2 regions of the Massilia jejuensis genome follow, and region 1 is predicted to be linked to the other one. Evidence: predicted binding sites of a transcription regulator. Region 1 holds the regulator's gene; the other holds the start of a gene.
The links. The regulator sigma-54, encoded in region 1, starts transcription at its own class of promoters, with help from an activator protein. The targets are predictions, from matches to a motif close to TGGCANGNAANCTGCTTT.
Positions count from the first base shown of each region.

Region 2: a site for sigma-54 is predicted at 1,531-1,548, ahead of ACFPOU_RS20090 (methanol/ethanol family PQQ-dependent dehydrogenase). Genes of this name have one in related genera too.

Region 1 covers NZ_JBHSMS010000081.1:14,766-20,419, reverse strand. The annotation lists gene hprK (HPr(Ser) kinase/phosphatase) at 1-246, shown strand, start outside; gene rapZ (RNase adapter RapZ) at 326-1,186, shown strand; gene ACFPOU_RS23050 (enoyl-CoA hydratase/isomerase family protein) at 1,220-2,305, opposite strand; gene hpf (ribosome hibernation-promoting factor, HPF/YfiA family) at 2,433-2,792, opposite strand; gene ACFPOU_RS23040 (RNA polymerase factor sigma-54) at 2,855-4,324, opposite strand; gene lptB (LPS export ABC transporter ATP-binding protein) at 4,351-5,112, opposite strand; gene lptA (lipopolysaccharide transport periplasmic protein LptA) at 5,112-5,654, opposite strand, start outside.
Region 2 covers NZ_JBHSMS010000068.1:28,811-34,464, reverse strand. The annotation lists gene ACFPOU_RS20105 (S-(hydroxymethyl)glutathione dehydrogenase/class III alcohol dehydrogenase) at 1-326, shown strand, start outside; gene gfa (S-(hydroxymethyl)glutathione synthase) at 415-993, shown strand; gene ACFPOU_RS20095 (hypothetical protein) at 1,062-1,403, shown strand; gene ACFPOU_RS20090 (methanol/ethanol family PQQ-dependent dehydrogenase) at 1,641-3,446, shown strand; gene ACFPOU_RS20085 (c-type cytochrome) at 3,542-3,946, shown strand; gene ACFPOU_RS20080 (quinoprotein dehydrogenase-associated putative ABC transporter substrate-binding protein) at 3,943-4,860, shown strand; gene ACFPOU_RS20075 (hypothetical protein) at 4,857-5,654, shown strand, end outside.

The sequences.
Region 1 (5,654 bases):
AAACTGATCGTGCACCTGGTCAAACGCGGCATACTCGACGAAGAAGTCGAGCGCCTGCCCTTCCACTTCCCGACCGAAGAGGTGCTGGGCCTGCCGATCCGCAAGGTCGTCATTCCGGTGGCGGCCGGCCGCAACATCGCGGTGCTGCTCGAGGCCGCGGTGCGCAACACCATCCTGCAACTGCGCGGGATCGACACGCTGCAGGAATTCATGGAGCGGCAAAGACAAGCGATGAGCTCGGATTGACCCGTATTTGACGCTGGATTCCTCCATGCCGCCGGGGGTGGCCACGACAAAGCATTGCCTGTTGCGGTATCATCCCGCCATGCACATCGTTCTCATCACCGGTATCTCCGGCTCGGGCAAATCGGTCGCCCTGAATGTCCTGGAAGACGCGGGTTACTACTGCGTCGACAACCTGCCGCCGGCCCTGTTGCCGCAACTGGTCGATTCCGTGTCGGGGACGACGGCCAAGCTGGCCGTCGCGGTCGATGCCCGCAGCGCCGAATCGCTGGCCGAATTGCCCGTGACCGTGCGCACGCTCAAGGAAGAAGGCCACCAGCTCAAGGTGCTGTTCCTGACGTCCAGCACCCATTCGCTGGTCGCGCGTTTTTCGGAGACGCGGCGCAGCCACCCGCTCTCGCACACCCTGTTGCCTGGCGAGAATCCGGCCTCGCGCCGCACCCTGATCGAGTGCATCGCCGAAGAGCGCGAGCGCCTGGCCGCGATCGAGCAGCTCGGGCATGTGATCGACACCTCGGAAGCGTCGGCGAACAAGCTGCGCGCCTGGATCAAGGAACTGGCCGAAGTCCAGCACGCGCCGCTGACGCTGTTCTTCGAATCCTTCGCCTTCAAGGTCGGCGTACCGCTCGACGCCGACTTCGTCTTCGACGTGCGCGCCATCCCGAATCCGTATTACGACCTGTCCCTGCGCCCGCTGACGGGCAAGGACGCGCCCGTGATCGCCTTCCTCGATGCCCAGCCGAGCGCCACCGAGATGCTGCACGATATCTGCAAGTTCGTGGAAAAGTGGCTGCCCTCGTTCAAGACCGACAACCGCAGCTACCTGACGGTGGCCGTGGGCTGTACCGGCGGCCAGCACCGCTCGGTTTACATGGCCGAGCGTCTGGCGGCGTATTTCAACGAGACCGAGCGGGTGGTGCTGCGGCATCGCGAGCAGTCGTAAGCGCGCGGGCTGCCCCGAGCGCGCGACCGGCCGTCAATCGAGGTGCCGCAGCGGATGCGCGTGCGCCGGCCACGCCGGCGCGAAGAACGCTTCCACCATCTCCGGCTTCACTTCCTGCAAGGTCGCGGGATTCCACCGGGGCGCATTGTCCTTGTCGATCACCAGCGCGCGCACGCCTTCGAGCACTTCGCCATGCTCGAAGTTGCGGCGCACCAGCGAACGCTCCATGCGCAGGCAGTCGGCTACCTGCATCGAGGCGCCGCGCACCAGCATCTCGTGCGTCACGCACATCATCAGCGGTGAACGCTGGCGCATCGCGCCCAGGGCTTTCTGCGCGAAGGCGCTGTCCTCACCCTCCAGCGAAGCCATGATCGCCGCCACCGAACCGGCGCCGAAGTGCAGGTCGATCGCCGCGCGCTGCGCCCGCAGGACGCTGTCGCCGGCATCGGCGGCGAAGCGTGCGCCGAAGCGGCGGATCGCGTCGGCCAGCTGCGCGCCCGGCGTGGTCTCGACCAGCGCGTGCAATGCACCCAGCTGCGCGCCCGGGACGAATACGTCGGCCAGGTCCGCATACAGGGCGTCGGCCGCGCCGATCGTCAGGCCGGTCAGGCCCAGGTAGTTGCCCAGCCGGCCCGGCGCATGCGACAGGAAATGGCTGCCGCCGACGTCCGGGAACAGGCCGATGTTCACTTCCGGCATGGCCATTTTCGTGCGCTCGGTGACGATGCGCAGGCCGGTTCCGGGGCCGCCCTGGGCTATGCCCATGCCGCCGCCCATCACCACGCCGTCCATGAGCGCGATATACGGCTTCGGATAGAAATGAATCAGGTAGTTGAGCGCGTATTCCTCGGTAAAGAAATCCTCGAGCAGCGCGCTGCCGGCCATCGGGGTGGCATGGCCCGCCTCATGGAAGAAGCGGATGTCGCCGCCGGCGCACAGGGCTTTTTCGCTGCTGCTGGTCAGGACCACCGCCGCGACGCCGGCATCGTCGCGCCAGGCCAGCAGGATGTCGGTCAGGCGCCGCACCATCGGCAGCGACAGGGAGTTCAGGGCTTTCGGACGATCGAGGGTAATCACACCGGTGCCGTTGGCAACGCGGGTCAGGACATGGTCGGTCATGGTGGCTGGGCTGATCGGAAAAACATGCATTTTACCGAAGCGCGCGCCGCGCGGGCGCATGCGCGCACGCCCATTGAAAAGGGCGCCCCTCGGCGCCCTCGTTCAGACGGTGCTCGATGCTGGCCGACTACATCGCGGCGGCGGCAGCTTCTCCGCCTTCAGGCCGGCGCTTGAGCGCCTCGCGGCCATGATCCTGGAGGATCGTCTTGTATTTCATGACCTGGCGGTCCAGCCTGTCCATCAACAGGTCGATCGCGGCGTACAAATCTTGGGCCACGCTCTCCACGTGCACGGTCTTGCCGGACAATCGCAAGTTGATCTCGGCTTTCTGACGTTTGTCTTTTTCGGTGAGGTTGTCGATCGCGAGGATCACGTGGGAATCGATGACTTGATCGAAATGGCGGGTGATGCGTTCCAGCTTGTTCTGTACGTATTCTCGAATGGCGGGGGTGACGTCGAGGTGGTGGCCACTGATGGTGAGATTCATACACACTCCTTAGATAAATGCGCGGACGCCGCTGACGCGCTTGGGACGCGTGGGTGCCGCTGTTACAAGGATTTGCGGAGACTGACGGGAGGTATCTTGAGTGCTTCGCGGTATTTTGCAACCGTCCGGCGCGCAATGACCATGCCTTGTTCACCGAGCATTTCCGCGATCTTGCTATCGGATAAAGGGTTCTTTGGGTCTTCTGCTCCTGTCAGCTGCGCAATGAGCGCCCGTATCGCCGTCGACGATGCCTCGCCCCCCGCTTCGGTGGCGACATGGCTTCCGAAGAAATACTTCAGCTCAAACATGCCGTGCGGGGTCAGCATGAATTTTTGAGTTGTCACGCGAGAAATCGTGCTCTCGTGCAGACCCAGTGTATCAGCAATCTCGCGAAGCACAAGGGGACGCATCGCAACCGCGCCATGGCTGAAAAAGTTGCGCTGGCGCTCCACAATTGCCTGTGAAACACGCAGGATCGTGTCGAAGCGCTGGCGCATGTTCTTGATGAGCCACTTCGCTTCCTGCAGCTGCGCGCTCATCTGGCCTTCGCCTTTTCCCTGCTTGAGCAGGTTGGCGTAGACGTTGTTGACGCGCAGGCGCGGCATCACCTCGTTGTTCAGCGAGACGCTCCAGCCGCCCTTCGATTTGCGGACAATAACGTCCGGAACGACGAAGTCGGACACGCTCGACGCAAAGGCCGCGCCCGGATGGGGATTGCACTGGCGGATCACGGCCTGCGCCTCGCGCAGGTCTTCGTCGTCGCAGTCGAGCGCTTTCTTGAGCTTGGTGAATTCGCGCTGCGCGAACCAGGTCAGGTAGCCCTCGACGATCTTCAAGGCCATGCGCCGCGTCACCAGCGGCACGCCCGGCATGCCGCGGATCTGCAGCGCCAGGCATTCGGAAGCGCTGCGCGCGCCGACGCCCGACGGATCGAGGCTTTGCACCAGCGCCAGCGCGCAGCGCAGCTCGTCCATCTCGACTTCGAGCTCGCCGGGCAGGCGCGCGTGGATCTCGTCGAGCGGCTCCTCCAGGTAGCCGTTGTCGTCGATGGCGTCGATCACCAGCTCGGCCAGCGCGCGATCGCGCTCGGTCACGCCGGTCACGCGAATCTGCTCGGACAGGTGCTCGCGCAGCGTCACGCCTATGGCGCCCAGCTGCGGGCGGCCGTCGTCGTCGCCGTCGGTGCCGGAGGCGCGTCCGCCCTCGCCCCAGTCGCCATCGGGCTCGCTGCGTTCGACCTCGCCGCCTTCGAACTCGCCGGCCGCCTCGGGTGCCGGCGCCCCCTCTTCGCCGGCCGGCGCCGGGGCCTCGGCTTGCTGGGGCGGCGCGTCGTTGATGGCGCCGTCGGCCAGCAGGCGCACCGAGTGGTCGAGCGGATCGTCGAGCCGCTCGAGCAGGGGATTGTCGGACAGGATTTGCTCGATTTCCTGGTGCAGCTCGAGCGTCGACAGCTGCAGCAGGCGGATCGACTGTTGAAGCTGCGGCGTGAGTGCCAGGTGCTGTGAAGTCCGAAGTTGCAGGGATTGTTTCATGTCGACGCTTGTTGTACCGTTCTTTGCTACATCCGGAAATGTTCGCCCAGGTAGACGCGTCGTACCGACTCGTCGGCGATGATGTCGTCGGGACGGCCCGACGCCAGTACCGCACCCTGGTTGATGATATACGCGCGGTCGCAGATGCCGAGCGTCTCGCGCACGTTGTGGTCGGTGATCAGCACGCCGATGCCGCGCTCCTTCAGGAAGCGCACGATGCGCTGGATCTCGATCACGGCGATCGGGTCGACGCCGGCAAACGGCTCGTCCAGCAGCACGAAGCGCGGATTGGTCGCCAGCGCGCGCGCGATCTCGACGCGCCGGCGCTCGCCCCCGGAGAGCGACAGCGCGGGATTTTCGCGCAGCTTCTCGATCTGCAGCTCGCCCAGCAGCGAATCGAGCCGCGCGTCGATGGCGTCCCTGCCCAGGGCGCGGCCGTTCTCGTCGTGCTGCAGTTCCAGCACGGCGCGGATATTGTCTTCCACCGTCAGCTTGCGAAACACCGACGCTTCCTGCGGCAGGTAGGACAGGCCCATCACCGCGCGCCGGTGGATCGGCAGGCGCGAGATGTCGGCGCCGTTGATCTCGATGGTGCCGGCGTCCGACGGCACCAGGCCGACGATCATGTAGAACGACGTCGTCTTGCCGGCGCCGTTCGGACCGAGCAGGCCCACGACCTCGCCGCAACCGACTTCGAGCGAGACGTCGCGCACGACCAGTCGCTTGCCATAGCTTTTCTGCAGTCCCCGAACGACCAGGGTGCTGCGGCTGTCTCGACCATCCTTCATCATGGCTTTCCCGCCGGCGTCGTGGCCGGTCGTGCCTGCGCGCCGGGCGCGGGAGCGGCAGGAGCGGCCGCTCCCGGCGCGGTGCGGCGCGGCGCGATGATCAGGGTGCCGCGTCCGCCGCCGGCCCTGCTCTCGCCGCTGGCGTCGTTGCGCACGGTGGCCACTTCGCGCCGGCTGTCGTAGGAGATGTAGGCGCCCTCGAGTTCGTTCGTCAGGCGGCCGTTCTCGAGCTGCCGGACGATCGCCTTCGAGAACAGCTTGACCAGTTCCTGGCGCTCGTCGTACTCGATGCGTTCGGCCTGCCCTTCCATCCACAGGTCCGGTCCGCCGTCGCGCTTCTGGCGAAACGTCGCCACGCGCCCCGGACCGGAAGTGAGCGTGACGCTCATGTAGCCCTCCGGGCTTTCCTTGAGCAGTGCGCGGTCCGACTTCAGCGTCAGCGTGCCGCGCGTGAGGATCACGTTTCCGGTCAGGATGCGCGTCTGCGTGACTTCGTCGACGTCGAGCGAGTCGAAGTTGATGACGGCCTGCTTGAGCGAGTC
Region 2 (5,654 bases), on a different contig from region 1:
AATGCATCGGCAATACGCAAGTGATGCGCCAGGCGCTCGAATGCACCCATAAGGGCTGGGGCCAGTCCTTCATCATCGGCGTGGCCGCCGCCGGTCAGGAAATCAGCACGCGTCCGTTCCAGCTGGTGACGGGACGCGAATGGAAAGGTTCCGCCTTTGGCGGCGCGCGCGGGCGCACCGACGTGCCGAAGATCGTCGACTGGTACATGGACGGCAAGATCAACATCGACGACCTGATTACCCACACCTTGCCGCTCGAGCGCATCAACGAAGGCTTTGAGCTGATGAAAAGCGGGCAATCGATCCGCTCGGTAGTGCTGTACTAGGTATTGACCCGGAAAATTCACGTTCTTTCCGGTCGAGTACCCGACAAGCTTGTCCGACACATCGACACAACCAATAGGAGACGCGATCATGAGCACTGCAGTGAACATTCATCCGGCGGTCGACAACATCAAGCGGGCCGATGCCGGCTTCGCGGGCGGCACCTTGACCTGCCTGTGCGCCAGCAACCCGGTCACCGTCCAGATCACGGGGCAGGTGGCGCACAACCACGTGTGCGGCTGCACCAAATGCTGGAAGCCGGCCGGCGCGCTGTTTGCGCAGGTCGCCGTCGTCGGCCGCGACAAGGTCCGGGTCACCGCCAACGAAGACAAGCTGCAAGTGGTCGACGAGAGCGCCACCATCCAGCGCCACGCCTGCCGCGACTGCGGCGTGCACATGTACGGCCGCATCGAGAACACGGGCCATGCATTCTACGGACTCGACTTCGTGCACACCGAGCTGTCGAAGGAAAGCGGCTGGGCCGGGCCGGAGTTCGCCGCCTTCGTGTCCTCGATCATCGAAGCGGGCGCCCGGCCGGAGAACATGGGAGCGATCCGCGCCCGTCTCACCGAAATCGGCCTGCCGCCGTATGACGCCCTGTCTCCCCCCTTGATGGATGCGATCTCGACCCATGTGGCCAAGACGCGCGGCGTGCTCAAGGACGCCTGATGATCTGGCCGGCGCGGGTCCGCCGACCGGTCCCAGGCCGGCCCTGCGCAGGTTCACGGGGAGGAAAGATGAAGCGACACCTTCTGCTGCTGGTGGCCTGCATGGCGCCGTTTGCCGTCCAGGCCAACGATTTCCCGACCAGCGGCCGGGTCGAGTATGTCCTCGAGTGCATGCAAAAGCACGAGAGCAAGTATGAGTACCTCTACAAATGCTCGTGCGTCATCGACCGCATCGCGAAGGCCATGCCCTACGACGAGTACGTGACAGTGTCGACGGCATTGCGCAACCAGAGCCTGGCCGGCGAGCGCGGCGCGCTGTTTCGCGATCCGGCGTCGGTCAAGGAGATGGCCAGCAAGTACAAGGCGCTCCAGGCTGGCGCCAACAAGGCTTGTTATGTCCCGGAGCGTTGAGTCTGGTGTGGCGCCTGCGCCATGGATGGCACAGGTCAGCGGCAGACTGTCACGAATGTTGAACACGATGTCACGCCCGGCGCGCCGGTTCCGGGCGATATGGCAGGCAAGCCGCCGGCGAAGCTACTGGCACGTTAAGTGCTGTGTAGTTGAAGGCGTCATCCCGCCTGTCGAAGGTTGAAAGCTTGAAGCGCTCTACCAGGTCGCACCGCTTATAAAAACCATAGGAGACTTACCATGTCATTTGCTACAAGACTCATCCGCTGGTGGCCGTGCCTGGCCCTGGCCGCTGCCCCGGCGTTCGCGGCCAGCTCCGACGTCGAACAGCTGACCAAGAACCCGAAGAACTGGGCCATGCAGGCCGGTGACCTGGCGAATCACCGTTACAGCGAACTCAAGCAGATCACCAGCAAGAACGCGAAAGACCTGCAAGTGGCCTGGACCTTCTCCACAGGCGTACTGCGCGGCCACGAAGGCGGGCCGTTGGTCATCGGCGACACGATGTACATCCACAGTCCCTTCCCGAACAAGGTCTTCGCCATTTCGCTGGAAGACCAGAGCATCCGCTGGAAGTACGAGCCCAAGCAGGATGCGGCCGTGATCCCGGTGATGTGCTGCGACACCGTCAACCGCGGCGTGGCCTACGCCAACGGCAAGATCTTCCTGCAGCAGGCCGACACCACCCTGGTCGCCCTCGACGCCAAGACCGGCGCCGAACTGTGGAAGAACAAGGTGGGCGATCCCAAGGTCGGCGAAACCACGACCAACACCCCGCACGTATTCAAGGACAAGGTCCTCACCGGCATCAGCGGCGGTGAATTCGGCGTGCGCGGACGCATCACGGCGCACGACATGAACACCGGCAAGATCCTGTGGAAAGCCTTCAGCACCGGACCGGACGCCGAAATGATCGTCGATCCTGCCAAGACCATGACCTGGACCGACGGCAAGATGGCGCCGATCGGCCCGGACTCCTCGCTCAAGAGCTGGAAAGGCGACCAGTGGAAGCTGGGCGGCGGCACTACCTGGGGCTGGTACAGCTACGACCCGGCGACCAATCTGGTGTATTACGGCACCGGCAACCCGAGCACCTGGAATCCGCGCCAGCGTCCGGGCTACAACAAATGGTCGATGACCATCTTCGCGCGCGACCTCGACACCGGGATGGCGAAATGGGTGTACCAGATGACGCCGCACGACGAGTGGGACTATGACGGCGTCAACGAGATGATCCTGGCCGACATCAAGGTCAAGGGAACGCCGCGCAAGGCGCTGGTGCACTTCGACCGCAACGGCTTCGCCTACACGCTCGACCGCGTGACGGGCGAGCTGCTCGTCGCCGAGAAATTCGATCCGAAGGTGAACTGGGCGACCCACATCGACATGAAGAGCGGCCGTCCGCAAGTCGTCGCCAAGTACAGCACCGACAAGAACGGTCCGGACTTCAATTCGAAGGGCATCTGCCCGTCCGCCCTGGGCACCAAGGACCAGCAGCCGGCTACCTACAACCGCAAGACCGGCCTGTTCTACGTGCCGACGAACCACGTGTGCATGGACTACGAGCCTTTCCAGGTCGAATACACCGCCGGCCAGCCCTATGTCGGTTCGACCCTCTCGATGTACCCCGCGCCGAGCAGCCATGGCGGCCTGGGTAACTTCATTGCCTGGGATGCCGGCACCGGCAAGATCGTCTGGTCGAAGCCCGAGAAATTCTCGGTCTGGAGCGGGGCGCTCTCGACCGCCGGCGACGTCGTGTTCTACGGCACCCTGGAAGGCCACATCAAGGCCGTCGACCTCAACGGCAAGGAACTGTGGAAGTTCAAGACCCCGTCGGGGATCATCGGCAACGTCAACACCTGGGAATACAAGGGCAAGCAGTACGTCGGCGTGCTGTCCGGGATTGGCGGCTGGGCCGGCATCGGTCTTGCGGCCGGCCTGACCAAGGGAACCGAAGGCCTGGGCGCGGTTGGCGGCTACAAGGACCTGGCCAAGTACACCGAGCTCGGTGGCGTGCTGACCGTCTTTGCGCTGCCCGACCGCTGAAACCGTCCGTCCTTTATCGTTAGCATGTCAATGATTCGGGGACGGCCGCCGGCGCCATCAAGGGGCGGCCGTACCTCGCTTGCCGGGAATAGAATATGAACAGACTCACGAACAACACGCTCATCGCCGCCGTCTGGACCCTGGCGATGCTGTCCGCACCAGCCATGGCGGCCGATACCCCGCCCTACAAGGTTGCCGATGGCAACAAGGTCGATGCGCAGACCCTGAGCGGCTGGAAGACCTGGCGCTCCATGGCCTGTGAACGCTGCCACGGCGCGGCCCAGGAAGGCATGGTCGGTCCCTCGCTGGTGAACAGCCTGCGCGTATTGAGCAAGGAAGAATTCAAGACCGCCGTGCTCAAGGGCAGGATCGAAAAAGGCATGCCGAATTTCGACACCAGCAAGATGGTGACCGAGAACATCGACAACCTGTACGCCTACCTGAAAGGACGTTCGGACGGCGCCATCGCGCCGGGGCGCCTGCAGGAGATGGGCAAATGAAGTGGCGCCCACGGCGGCAGGCGTGGCTGGCAGGGGCGCTCTGGATGCTTGGCCTGGGCACGGCGGGCGCGCAGCCCATGATCGAACCCGGGCAGGACAAGGTGCTGCGCGTTTGCCAGGACCCGAACAACCTGCCGCTGTCGAACCGCGCGCAGAACGGTTTCGAGAACAAGATTGCCGCGCTGTTTGCGCAGCAATTGGGCTGGAAGCTGGAACACGCCTGGTTTCCGCAGCGCATGGGCTTCATACGCAACACCCTGCGCGCGAAAGAAGAGCACGCCGATCATTACAAGTGCGACCTGGTGACCGGCGTACCGAAGGGATTCGACATGGCGGCCACCACGCGGCCATATTACCGCTCCAGCTATGCCATGGCCTATGTCAAGGGCAATGGGCTGGACCGGGTGCGCAGCCTGGACGATATCGTGGCGCTCGATGCCGCGCAGCGCAGCAAGCTGCGCATCGGCGCCTTCGCCGGTTCGCCCGTTACCGAATGGCTCCTGGAAAACGGCTTGATGGAGCAAGTCAGCTGGTACCAGAGCCAGACTGGCGACGCCGACCAGTATCCCGGCGAAGTCATTGAAAAGGACTTGGCGGGCGGGAAGATCGACATCGCCTTTGCCTGGGGACCGATCGCCGGCTATTTCGCCCGGCATGCCCGGACCGCGCCGATCGTCGCCGTTCCGCTGACATCGAAGCCCGGCATGAAATTCGATTTCGAGATCGCGATGGCGGTGCGCCACAGCGACAAGGAATTTCGGCAACGCATCGACGGGCTGATCGCCGCGAATGCAGCCAAGATCCACGCCATCCTCGACCAATACGGCGTTCCCCTGCTCGAACAGGGCGTGCCGGCGTCGGGCCCCTCGAACACGCCAAGCGCATCGTCGGCATCGGCGGCGAAGACGCCATGAGCGCCGTCTTGCCTTGCCGCCCCGCCGCGCGCGCGGCCTTGCAGGCGCGCGGCCTGCGCGGCCTGCATTTTCCGCGTGCCATGCCGCATCTGCTAGCGCTGCTGCTGGCCGCCGGCGGCGCCGCGGCGCAGCCGGTGTCGCCGGCCGAAGTCCTGCTCTTCGAGACCGACCATCTCGCGCGCACGACGGCGCCGGCCAACCTGGTCTACGAATTCCGCAAGCACAGCAACCTCGAGCCCGCATTTACCGACAGCGTCCGGCTCGACGTCACGCGCAAGGGCGGGAAGGTGCATGCGGTGCTGCATTTTCTCAGCGGTGCGCGCAAACGCGAGATACCCGCGGTGGACGACGCGCACGGCAACCCGGTGCTGCTCGGCTTTCTCGAGCGCGACATCGGCGAGATGAAACGCCTGACCGGCGGCTCGGTCACGTATTTCCGCAAGCGCATCCGGATGGCGCTGGCCAACAACGCGCAAGTGACGCCGCAGCGCATCACCTATCAGGGCACGACCGTGGCCGGACAAGCAGTGCGCATCCAGCCCTACCTGGACGATCCGCTGCAGGCGCGCTTCGAGAAGTACGTGAACAAGACCTATACCTTCGTGCTGAGCGAGGCCGTGCCCGGCGGCGTGTTCCAGGTCAGCACCTCCCTGGGGAACACGGCGGTGAAGCGGCCGGGCGCGCTGGTGGCGCGCACCGCGGCCGCGGGCGGGTCGGCGCCCGGCGCGCCGGTGCCTGCCGTTGCGACGCCTGGGACAGCGGCACCCGCCACGGCGCAGCCCGGTGCTGCCGCC